One region of the Faecalicatena sp. genome, then DNA from elsewhere that is predicted to be linked to it. Evidence: predicted binding sites of a transcription regulator. Region 1 holds the regulator's gene; each other region holds the start of a gene.
The links. Region 1 encodes Rex, which represses fermentation and respiration genes when NADH is low (regulators of the CRP and FNR family bind a similar motif). Its sites were predicted from a motif close to ATTGTTAANTANTTAACAAT; they were not measured.
Positions count from the first base shown of each region.

Region 2: AC4OGX_RS20830 (4Fe-4S dicluster domain-containing protein) is a predicted target of Rex. The motif match lies at 1,744-1,763, and genes of this name have one in related genera.
Region 3: rsxC (electron transport complex subunit RsxC) is a predicted target of Rex. The motif match lies at 1,295-1,314, and genes of this name have one in related genera.
Region 4: adhE (bifunctional acetaldehyde-CoA/alcohol dehydrogenase) is a predicted target of Rex. The motif match lies at 1,403-1,422, and genes of this name have one in related genera.

Region 1 is NZ_JBZUUL010000012.1:40,645-43,848, forward strand. It holds gene AC4OGX_RS05980 (NAD(P)H-hydrate dehydratase) at 1-1,254, opposite strand, end outside; gene AC4OGX_RS05985 (redox-sensing transcriptional repressor Rex) at 1,337-1,981, opposite strand; gene AC4OGX_RS05990 (ABC-F family ATP-binding cassette domain-containing protein) at 2,263-3,204, shown strand, end outside.
Region 2 is NZ_JBZUUL010000049.1:33,707-36,910, reverse strand. It holds gene AC4OGX_RS20835 (homocysteine S-methyltransferase family protein) at 1-1,710, shown strand, start outside; gene AC4OGX_RS20830 (4Fe-4S dicluster domain-containing protein) at 1,845-3,204, shown strand, end outside.
Region 3 is NZ_JBZUUL010000024.1:218,715-221,918, reverse strand. It holds gene ispH (4-hydroxy-3-methylbut-2-enyl diphosphate reductase) at 1-162, shown strand, start outside; gene rpsA (30S ribosomal protein S1) at 143-1,225, shown strand; gene rsxC (electron transport complex subunit RsxC) at 1,419-2,738, shown strand; gene AC4OGX_RS12485 (RnfABCDGE type electron transport complex subunit D) at 2,822-3,204, shown strand, end outside.
Region 4 is NZ_JBZUUL010000027.1:116,340-119,543, forward strand. It holds gene AC4OGX_RS14260 (ABC transporter permease) at 1-176, shown strand, start outside; gene AC4OGX_RS14265 (GNAT family N-acetyltransferase) at 238-1,113, opposite strand; gene adhE (bifunctional acetaldehyde-CoA/alcohol dehydrogenase) at 1,481-3,204, shown strand, end outside.

The sequences.
Region 1 (3,204 bases):
AGGATGATTCCTTTTAACCACGATCGTCCGTGCATCCTTGAGAGCACAGACAACCCCATACTTTTCTGTAAAGGCCCTGGTCCTTACGAACCGATCTTCTATCAGCTCTGCCACAGAGCAGCCAAGCAGCCCGGACATCTCCTTCATATGCGGAGTCAGAACGATGGGTGACTCCTTTTCCTTAAGCAGCTCAAGATGGCAGGCAAGCAGATTCAATCCATCCGCGTCCACTACGCAGGGGACCTTCACCTCTGTCAGAGCCGTCTTCAATATCTGTTCTGAAATCCTGTTCTGGCCCAGGCCGCATCCGATCCCGACTACATCTGCCCAGGAAAGAAGCCTCTTGAGTTTTTCTTCTTCAAACTCTGTATAGGTAGAAATAATCGCTTCCGGCAGGAGCTGCTGCAGGATCACACGGTTATCCTCAGACGTATAGATTTGTACCAGTCCTGCACCGCTTATATACGCGGCCTTCGCACTTAAATATGCGGCACCGGACATTCCCGTGCTTCCCGTAATCATCAACACCCTGCCATATGTCCCTTTGTGGGAATTCGGTCTCCTCGGCGGGAGCAGTCCCGGCAGGTCCTTCTTCTCGTAGGTGTAACACAGTGCATTCTCATCTTCGAAAAGACTTTTGCTGATCCCGATATCCACAGTCACGGTCTTTCCCGCATAGAGATGCCCCGGATGAAGGATACAGCCCAGCTTCTCACACTGGAACGTAACGGTTAAGTCTGCTTCAAAAGCCGTCCCCAGCACTTTCCCTGTGGCTGAGCAGATCCCCGATGGGATATCCACGGCTGCCTTTGTCCCCTTGTGTGCATTCATTCTGGCAATGGCATCCCGGTAATCTCCGGTGATCTCCCGGTTCAGCCCCACTCCAAAAACAGCATCCACTATAGTAGTATATTCCTCATCTTCCTCAGTTGTGACCATGGGAACACCGCAATTTTCCGCAATCTGCCTCTGGCACCTGCAGTCGGCACTCATAGAAGTTTCCCGGCCCACAAAAACCGTTCTTGCATCATATCCTTTTTCCTTCAAGAGCCGGGCAATGGCAAACCCATCCCCCCCGTTATTGCCTGAGCCGCAGTAAACAAGCACTTTATTTAGATTTAGCTGCTCCTTTTCCATGACATCCACAAAAGCAAGGGCCGCTCTCTCCATCAGAACCATAGAAGGAATCCCGATCTTGTTGATCGTGTAATTATCAGCCTTCTGCATCCATTCTCCTGTAGGGAGGTATCTCATATTATCACCATCCTAACTTCGTTTGAAATAAATAACGTGTAAAAAAGGCAGTCTGCCTTCGTTACACGCTTTGTATTCTCTATCATTTACCATGTTCTTCATTGTAGCGGCTGATATTGTAGGAAAGCTTCATCAAACTGTCTGACAAATGTACGCTTTCTACGATCACATCATCCGGCAGATTCAGGTCTGTGTGTGCAAAGTTCCAGATTGCTTTGATCCCGCTGTCCACCAGTATGTCTGCCACTTCGATCGCTTTTGATTTCGGAATCGTGAGTGCTGCGATCTCGATATCGTTATGCTTTAAGAAGTTCTTTAAATCATCCATCATGCGTACCGGTATGCCGCGGATGCTGACCCCTTCCAGTCTTGGATTCACATCAAATAATCCTTTCAGAAGGAAACCGCTCTTCTCAAATGAAGCATAATTGGCAAGTGCCTGTCCAAGATTACCCGCGCCGATAATAATCATATTATGTTCTCTGTTCAATCCTAAAATCTTCCCTATCTCTGTATAGAGATACTTTACATTATACCCATATCCCTGCTGACCGAAACCACCGAAATTGTTCAGATCCTGCCGGATCTGTGAAGCAGTGACATTCATCTTCTTGCTCAGATCGTTTGACGAGATCCTTTCTACGCCTGCATCCAGTAACTCTCCCAAATATCTGTAATATCTTGGCAGCCGTCCTATTACTGCACGTGATATTTCTCTCTCTTCCACAGCATTCACCCTCCAAACTTAGTCTAATACATTGCTTTGTAAAGATCTATGACAGCATCATATGTCCATACATAGGTGTTTACAAAACAATGTACCAGACTTTATTATATAGAATTGCGTGGACAAAGTCAATTTTTTAGTTGTATTTTACTCTATTTTCGTTATAATGAAAGGAGTGTACCCTAATGGCATCCTGTAATATATGCTCCCGGGTATGCATTCTCTTGGGGCATCCGCAAAAATGGAATCTCAAGATACACTTAAGATACAGGAGGTTTTTTATGATATTCGCATGTCATAATCTCAATAAATCATTCGGAGAACAGCTGATCGTAAAGGATGGCTCTTTCCATATAGAAGACAGAGAAAAGGCGGCTTTAGTCGGCGTAAACGGCGCAGGCAAATCCACTATTTTAAAGATGATCGTAAAAGAGGAGTCTGCTGACAGCGGCGAGATCGTATTGACCAAGGGGCGCACCCTAGGTTATCTGGCCCAGCAGCAGAATCTGGAAGGCGGACGTACGGTCTATGAGGAAGTGAAGACGGCAAAGGCTGATATCATTGAGATGGAGCTCCAGATCCGTTCGATCGAGCATGAATTAAAGTCCTTAAGCGGTGAGGAGCTTGCCAAGCGTCTGGAGACCTACAACCGCCTCATGTCACAATTTGAGGCACTAAACGGTTACGCCTATGAGAGTGAGATCGTCGGTGTTTTAAAGGGACTCGGATTTACCGAGGAGGACTTTTCCAAAAGAACTGATACCCTCTCAGGAGGTCAGAAAACGCGTGTTTCCCTTGGGAAACTGCTTCTGACCAAGCCGGATATCCTGCTTCTTGATGAGCCTACCAACCATCTGGACTTAAACTCTATCACCTGGCTGGAGACTTATCTGTTGAATTATCCGGGGGCTGTATTGATCGTGTCCCATGACCGTTTCTTTTTGAACCGGGTCGTCACAAAGGTCATTGAAGTGGAAAACGGTGCTGTGCGTATGTATTCCGGAAATTATAAGGATTACGCCGATAAAAAACAGCAGATCCGCGATGCGATGCTCAAGGAATATTTAAACCAGCAGCGTGAGATCAAGCACCAGGAGGCAGTCATCGAAAAGCTCCGCTCCTTCAACCGTGAGAAATCGATCAAGCGTGCGGAGAGCCGGGAAAAAATGCTCAACAAGATGTCACTGGTAGAAAAGCCGCAGGATGCGGCAAAGGAGATGCAC
Region 2 (3,204 bases), on a different contig from region 1:
GTTATCGTGAAGCCAAATGCAGGGCTTCCGAAGCAGGTGGATGGGGAGACGGTATATGATGTCACACCACAGCAGTTTGCCAGCGTGATGCAGGAGATTGTCAGAAAGGGTGCGGCTGTGATTGGGGGATGCTGTGGAACCACACCAGATCATATCCGGGCAATGACCAGTCTCTGCCAGGGGATGCAGCCGAAGGCTGTGGAGCTAAAAAGCTGGACTATGGTATCTTCCTACGGACAGACGGTCTGCCTTGGGGAGGGTTCCAAGATCATCGGTGAGCGGATCAATCCGACCGGAAAGAAGAAGTTCAAGCAGGCCTTAAAGGAACACGATCTGGATTATATCCTGCGGGAAGGTATTACACAGCAGGATATGGGTGCACATATCCTGGATGTGAATGTGGGCCTTCCGGATATTGACGAGACAGCGATGATGAAGGAAGTCGTGACTAAGCTGCAGAGTGTGACGAATCTTCCGCTTCAGATCGATACTGTGGACATAAAGGCCATGGAGGCAGCGCTTCGTATCTACAATGGAAAGGCGATGGTGAATTCTGTCAGCGGCAAACAGGAATCCATGGATCAGGTGTTCCCTCTGATCCAAAAGTACGGCGGGGTCGTGATCGGCCTGACACTAGATGAGGACGGCATTCCGGATACGGCTGACGGCAGGGTAAAGATCGCAGAGCGCATCATTACAGAGGCCGCAAAATATGGAATCGGGAAAAAGGATATTGTGATCGATGTGCTTGCTATGACGATCAGTTCTGAGCCGGAAGGAGCAAAGGTGACTTTGGAAGCTTTGAAAAGGGTGCGTAAGGAGCTGGGAGTCCATACGGTCCTTGGGGTATCTAATATCTCCTTTGGTCTGCCATGCCGTCCGGTCATCAATGCCGCATTCTACACGATGGCGATGTTAAACGGCCTCAGTGCAGGAATTATCAATCCTTCCTCTGAGGAGATGATGAAGTCCTATCATGCATATCATGCCCTGATGAACCTGGATGCGAATTGTGAAAGCTACATTGCCCGGTATGCGGGGACGGCCGCGGAAATGAAGAGCACTTCCGGTGCTGCGGGCATAAAGATGCAGCTGGATACGGCCATTGAGAAGGGGCTTAAGGACGAAGCGCACCATATGAGTGCCGAGCTGGTGAAGACGATGGCCCCGCTGGATATCATCAATGAATTTCTGATCCCTGCCCTGGACCGGGTCGGCAAAGGATTTGAAAAGAATACCGTTTTCCTGCCCCAGCTTTTGATGAGTGCGGAAGCGGCAAAAGCGGCTTTTACAGTTCTCAAAGACTTCCTGGCTGCCAGCGGCAGCGAGGCTGAGAAAAAAGAGAAGGTCCTGCTTGCAACAGTGAAAGGTGACATTCATGATATCGGAAAAAATATCGTGAAGGTACTTCTGGAAAATTACAGCTTTGATGTGGTAGACCTTGGAAAGGATGTGCCGCCGGAGCTGATCGTTGAGACCGTATTGAAGGAGGATATCCGTCTGGCCGGTCTCAGTGCCCTGATGACCACGACGGTTGTCAGCATGGAGGAGACGATCAGACAGCTGAGGGAGAAAGCGCCGGATTGTAAGGTCATGGTCGGAGGAGCTGTTCTGAATCAGGAATATGCGGACATGATCGGGGCAGATTTTTATGGAAAGGATGCGATGCAGTCCGTCTATTATGCACAGAAGCTGCTACAGGGAAAATAGGCATCTATGTACCTGTTTTTGTACAAAGAACGTATTGACTATTTTTTAACAAAACGGTATAGTGATAGTGCAAAGTTAAGAAAAGACGGCCGTAAAAGACTGTTTTTCAAAAGAATACAGGAGGTAGATAACCTATGATGAGAGGACTGCAGACCCCGGTCAGAGCGATTCGGAGACGCGTGTTTACAGAAGTTGCAAAGTTGGGATTTAAAGCGGACGCAGAGACGCTGCTGGCAGATATGGAAGCAATTCCTTATGAGATCGTGAATGATGATACAGAAGTGAAGTACCGCGAGAGTACATACCGTGCCCGCGCGATCGTCAGAGAGAGATTGAGACTTGCGATGGGACTTTCCCTTAGGCCGGAGAATAAACCGGTCCATCTGACAGCAGGAGTGGAGGCAAGTAATATTTCTGAGAAATACTATGAGCCGCCGCTTATGCAGGTCATCCCTTCTGCGTGTGAACGCTGTGAAGAGAATAAATATGAAGTAAGCAATATGTGTAAAGGCTGTCTGGCACATCCATGCCAGGAGGTCTGTCCGAAGGGTGCCATTTCTATGGTAGACGGAAAGTCCTATATTGATCAGGATAAGTGTATCAAGTGCGGCAAATGTAAATCTGCCTGTCCATATGATGCCATCGCGAAGAAGGAAAGACCGTGCAAGAATGCCTGCGGCGTGGGTGCCATTGTTTCCGACAAGCACGGCAGGGCTTATATTGATACGGACAAATGCGTATCCTGCGGAATGTGTATGGTTAGCTGTCCGTTCGGAGCTATTTCTGATAAGTCACAGATCTTCCAGCTGACCCGTGCACTCAAGGAAGGGGGCGAGATCGTAGCAGAGATCGCACCGGCATTCGTCGGTCAGTTCGGAGATAATATCACGCCGAGGAATATCAAGGCTGCGCTGCAGGAGCTGGGCTTCTCAGAAGTATATGAGGTGGCACTGGGAGCAGATATCGGCGCGATCTCAGAGGCTCATCATTATGTGGAGAAGGTCGTTTCCGGCGAGCTGCCGTTCCTTCTGACCTCCTGCTGTCCATCCTGGGCGATGATGGCAAAGAAGTTCTTCCCGGATCTGATCGATCAGATCTCAGAAGAGCTGACACCGATGGTTGCGACGGCACGTACGATCAAAAAGGAACATCCCAATGCAAGAGTGGTCTTTATTGGACCATGTGCTGCTAAAAAGCTGGAAGCTTCCAGAAGAACTGTTCGCAGTGATGTGGATTTTGTTGTTACATATGAAGAGCTTCAGGCTATGTTTGATGCAAAGGAGATAGATCTGACGAAGTATTCGGCAGAGTCATCCTTCCATGATGCAACGGGGGCAGGACGCGGATATGCGTGTGCCGGCGGTGTTGCTGAGGCCATTGAGAAGTGTGTGAATGAATACTATCCAGGGGTGGAAGTCAATATTGAACATGCAGAAGGCCTTGCAGAATGTAAGAAGATCCTGACACTTGCAAAAGCCGGAAGAATGAACGGAT
Region 3 (3,204 bases), on a different contig from region 1:
ATTTGCCAGAAAGCATGTAAAGATACGTACTATATACAGACACTTGACGATTTGGATTTGAATCAATTAGGGTCAGTGGAAACAGTAGGTATTACAGCAGGGGCATCCACGCCCAACAATATAATTGAGGAGGTTCAAAATAATGTCAGAATTATCTTTTGAACAAATGTTAGACGAGTCATTTAAAACAATTCACAATGGAGAGGTAGTTGAGGGTACAGTCATTGACGTGAAGCCAGATGAGATTATCCTGAATATCGGATATAAGGCAGATGGTATCATTACAAAGAGTGAGTATTCTAATGATCAGTCTCTGGATCTGACCACAGTGGTTAAGGCCGGCGATCCTATGACAGTGAAGGTTTTAAAAGTGAATGACGGTGAAGGTCAGGTTTTACTGACTTATAAGAGATTAGCAGCAGAAAAGGGCAATGAGAGATTAAGGGAAGCTTTCGAGAACAAAGAGGTTCTGAAAGCAACTGTTACTCAGATCCTTGGCGGCGGATTATGTGCAACAGTAGAAGAGGCACGTGTATTCATTCCGGCAAGCCTTGTTTCTGATTCCTATGAGAAGGATTTAAGCAAGTATGAAGGACAGGAGATCGAATTCGTGATCAGCGAATTTAATCCGAGAAGAAACCGTGTGATCGGTGACAGAAGACAGCTGCTTGTAGCCGAGAGAGCAGAGAAGCAGAAAGAGCTGTTTGCTAAGTTACAGATCGGAGATACGATCGAAGGAACTGTTAAGAATGTAACAGACTTTGGCGCATTCATTGATCTTGGAGGTGTTGACGGACTGTTACATATCTCTGAGATGTCCTGGGGAAGAGTCGAGAATCCTAAGAAGGTCTTCCAGGTAGGAGATACATTAAAAGTCCTTGTAAAAGATATCAATGATACAAAGGTTGCCTTAAGCCTGAAGTTCCCGGAGACAAATCCGTGGGCAAATGCGGCAGAAGATTTTGCAGCAGGCAAGATCATCACAGGAAGAGTGGCACGTATGACAGACTTCGGTGCATTTGTTGAGCTTGCACCAGGAGTAGATGCACTGCTTCACGTTTCCCAGATTTCCAGGGCACACGTTGAGAAACCATCAGATGTACTTTCTATCGGACAGGAGATTACAGCTAAGATCGTTGACCTGAACGAGGCAGACAGAAAGATCAGCCTGAGCATGAAGGCTCTTGAGCCGGATGCACAGGAAGTTTCTGAGACAGAAGAATAGGAATGAATCCAAAATAATAATAAGATATCAGATAGAGGCCGAAACAGCCTCTATCTTTATTTTGTGGTAAATGTTAAAAAAACATCAAGATGTATGGATTTATGTGCAATAAAGTGGCCTAATTTACTGGATTTTAGACACAATTTTTAGTACAATACAAGTATTGCGATAAGAGAAAGGAAGGTAGTAAAGAATGGGACTTTTAACTTTTAAAGGTGGAATTCATCCAAATGACGGTAAAAGTCTGGCAAAGGATCAGGCGATTACCGAAGTACTGCCGAAAGGTGATTTGGTATATCCACTTTCACAGCATATCGGTGCCCCGGCAAGTCCAATCGTACAAAAGGGCGACCATGTGTTAAAAGGCCAGAAGATTGCTGAAGCGGGAGGATTTGTATCTGCTCCGGTTTATGCATCTGTTTCAGGTACAGTCAAAGGTCTGGAAAAGCATTTCAACCCTACAGGAAGTAAAGTGGACTGCATCGTGATCGAGAATGACGGAGAATATGCGGAGGTAGAATACCCTGCTGTCAAGCCGTTTGACGAGTTGACGAAGGAGGAGATCATCGGCATGATCGGTGAGGCTGGAATCGTCGGAATGGGCGGTGCCGGATTCCCTACGAGAGTGAAGCTTTCTCCCAAGGAACCTGACAAGATTGACTATATCATCGCCAACTGTGCGGAGTGTGAACCTTATATCACAGCGGACTACCGGAGAATGTTAGAGAATACAGAAGAGCTTGTAAGCGGGATGCGGGTGGTGCTTTCTCTCTTCCCAAATGCAAAAGGACTCTTTGGAGTAGAAGATAATAAGAAAGACTGCATTGAAAAATTGAAGGAGGCTACAAAGGATGAGCCTCGTATGGAAGTGAAGACTCTTCAGACCAAGTATCCGCAGGGTGCAGAGCGTCAGTTGATCTATGCGGTGACAAAGCGTGCGATCAATTCTACAATGCTTCCGGCTGATGCCGGATGTATCGTTGATAACGTGGAGACTCTGGTTAGTATCCACCGTGCAGTCATCGAAGGAAAGCCACTGATGGAAAGAGTAGTAACAGTCAGCGGAGACGCTGTTGAAAAGCCGGGCAATTTCAAGGTGCTTCTGGGTACGAACCAGCAGGAGCTTGTGGAAGCGGCAGGCGGATTCAAGAGTGCACCGAAGAAGGTGATCTCCGGTGGTCCGATGATGGGATTTGCCATGATGACCTTAGATACTCCGATCACAAAGACCTCTTCCTCTATTCTGGGATTTACGGAGGATGAAGTTGCAAAGTATAAGCCAAGCGCATGTATCAACTGCGGACGCTGTGTGGAGGTATGTCCGAGCCGGATCATTCCGTCCAGACTGGCAGACTATGCGGAGCGTCATGATGAGGAGACATTTACGGCCCAGAACGGACTGGAATGCGTGGAATGTGGTTCCTGCAGTTATGTCTGTCCGGCGAAAAGGCCGCTTAAGCAGTCCATTGGTTCTATGCGTAAGATTGCTCTGGCAAACAGAAAGAAGAAATAACGAGAGAGGTGAGAAAATTGAACGAGAATTATAACATATCATCTTCACCGCATATACGAGATAAGGTAACGACCAGTAATATCATGCTTTACGTTGTGATCGCGCTTCTGCCGGCTACGATTTTTGGGATCTATAATTTCAGACATGAGAATGCATGGCTCCTTGTTGTCGTTACAACCTTAACTGCGGTGCTTGCTGAATACATATATGAAAAATTAATGCACAAGCCAGTTACGATCAAGGATTTCAGTGCGGTTGTTACAGGTCTTTTACTGGCACTGAACCTGCCGCCGACACTTCCTTTATGGATGGGCGCTTTAGGTTCTATATTTGCGATCATCGTCGTAAAACAGCTTTTCGGAGGATTGGGACAGAACTTCATGAACCCTGCACTGGGTGCAAGATGTTTCCTTCTGATCTCCTTTACCGGCCGTATGACATATTTCGTATACGACGGTGTGACAGG
Region 4 (3,204 bases), on a different contig from region 1:
CAGGCGGTATTGGCTTGTTTTCTGCAATACAGCCTATGACACCGATGATCGATAGTCTGAGAGCCCTGACACTTGATCTGCCTTTGGGAAATAGCTTATGGCTGGCATTCGCGTGGTGTATGGCATTAAGTGTTGTGAGCTTTGCTGTTTCAATGCGGACATACAATCGCAGATAAGCATAGAGGTATATTTATTAACTAACTATGCTGAGTCAAAAAGAAGGAGAAAGCCTCAAGTTTAACTGTACGGATTCGCTCTTCTCCAGGAATAAAAATCGGATGAAACTTTAAAGCCAATTTTGAAATAAAATTCTTGCTCCGAAAGGACAATCGCTCTTTTTGCTCCCAGGCCTCTGGCCCGACTGAGTGCTTCGTAGACTACAGCTTTTCCAAGGCCTGAATTTCTACATTCAGGTATGGTTACAACAGGCTCTATGTACGCAGTATCTCCTTTACTATACCAAACTTGGCAATGAGCACAGTAATCATCTGATCTTATTGCAAAGACAGACAATTGCGTATTGGAATTAGGAGAGGGAGTAAAGAGCTTTTCATCCCATTTATCCGGTATATCAGTATGATTAAATCCCTTATGTATCACCATTTGATATTTCCAGTGGTCGAATAGAAACTCCTTAGGGCTCATGGAATATCCGAAGGGAAGTTTATAGTCTAATTCCTGATCCAGATTAATTTCCAGGATGCTTGTCTCTTTATTACATTTTACAAAATGAAGTTCCTGTAAAAGCTGACACAGGCTGTGATCCTGATCACTGATTTTTATAGTACATTCATCTTTGGTATTGGATAAAATGAGATCTACCATCAATTTTAACAACATGGGATCGTTACAGCGGTGTAAAATATAATACCTGTCTTCATAGAAGGTATCATATACGATCAGCCCTGCTATTTTATGCTCTTCATCTCTAAAAAGGGCTATGCTGTCAAGGTGACTTGTATCTAACAAAGAATGTCCCATCATCCATTCAAAGCGGCCCCAGTGGAATAATTCGTTATAACCACGATCTGCTGCTTTCAAAAGAAATTCATATATTTCATTATACTGTTTATTAAATCTTTCATGATTTTGATACATTTCAACTGTATACATGTTATCCCTCGCTTTTATCTATTTGGATCATACCCATTATAACATCGGATCATATATCGTACAATTAGATACTTTCATAAGGTTTGATGTAAATGAAAGTAAAATCAGAATTATCTGTATGAGGGAAAATGAAGAAGCAGTACCTGAAACCAATTTAAGGAATCGTTCTTGTAAAATAACTTATAAAACATATTGGTCTTTATAGAAAATCAAGAACGTTTGTTTGCCATTTGTGCAATATACACAATAAACGTTAAAAAAATAACGTTAAATATTTGTCAATTGCGTCATTGACAATAATTTAACGATGAGATATACTGAGACCTGTAAGAAAGAGAACAATTCAATTACGGGAGGAAGAATTGAAATGGCAAAGAAGGAAACGGTCGTAGTACCTGAGATTGTTGACAGCGTGGAGACACTCGAAGCGAAAATGAAAGCAATGCGTGAAGCACAGAAGGTATTTGCTACTTTCACACAGGAACAAGTAGATAAGATTTTCTATGAGGCAGCCATGGCAGCCAACAAGATGAGAATTCCGCTCGCAAAGATGGCTGTAGAAGAGACTCAGAGAGGTATCGTAGAAGATAAGGTAATCAAGAACCACTACGCAGCAGAGTATATCTATAATGCATATAAAGATACAAAGACATGCGGTGTTATTGAAGAAGACGCTGCATATGGAATCAAAAAAATAGCAGAGCCGATCGGTCTTGTAGCAGCAGTTATTCCTACAACGAACCCGACTTCCACTGCAATCTTTAAGACTCTGATCTGCTTAAAGACAAGAAATGCAATCATCATCAGCCCACACCCGGCTGCTAAGGCATGTACGATCGCAGCAGCTAAGGTTGTTCTGGATGCAGCGGTAAAAGCAGGTGCACCGGAAGGCATCATCGGATGGATCGACGTTCCTTCACTGGAGCTGACGAATACGGTTATGAGAGATTCCGATATCATCCTGGCAACAGGTGGTCCTGGAATGGTAAAAGCGGCATATTCATCAGGAAAGCCGGCACTTGGTGTAGGACCTGGAAACACGCCTGTTATCATCGATGAGACAGCAGACATCAAGATGGCAGTAAACTCCATCATCCATTCTAAGACATTTGACAATGGTATGATCTGTGCTTCTGAGCAGTCCGTAACAGTACTGGACAGCATTTATGACGAAGTAAAGAAAGAGTTCGCTTACCGTGGATGCTACTTCTTAAAGAAGGGCGCTGAACTGGATAAAGTCCGCAAGACGATCATCATCAACGGCGCATTAAACAGCAAGATTCCTGGAAAGTCTGCATACGAGATCGCTAAGATGGCTGGCGTAGATGTTCCGGAGAATACAAAGATCCTGATCGGTGAAGTAGAATCAGTTGACATCTCAGAAGAATTTGCACATGAAAAATTATCTCCTGTACTTGGTATGTATAAAGCAAAAACTTTTGATGAGGCACTTGATAAAGCAGCACAGCTTGTAGCTGACGGCGGATATGGACATACAGCATCACTTTATGTACATCCGGCACAGACAGAAAAGATCGCAAAACATGCGGCAGCAATGAAGACATGCCGTGTACTGATCAATACACCTTCTTCTCACGGCGGTATCGGAGACCTGTATAACTTCAAGATGGCTCCATCCCTGACACTGGGATGCGGTTCATGGGGCGGAAACTCCGTATCTGAAAACGTAGGAGTAAAACACTTACTGAATGTGAAGACAGTAGCTGAGAGGAGAGAAAATATGCTTTGGTTCAGAACACCTGAAAAGGTTTACTTCAAGAAAGGCTGTATGCCGGTTGCGCTGGATGAGTTAGGAACAATCATGCATAAGAAGAAAGCATTTATTGTAACAGACTCCTTCCTGTACAAGAACGGATACGTGAAACCGATCGAAGCAAAACTGGACGAAATGGGAATCCAGCACACATGCTTCTACGAAGTAGCTCCGGACCCGACTCTGCAGTGTGCACAGAAGGGTGCAGATATGATGAGATCCTTCGAGCCGGATACGATCATCGCACTTGGCGGCGGTTCTGCAATGGATGCGGCTAAGATCATGTGGGTAATGTATGAGCATCCGGAAGCAAACTT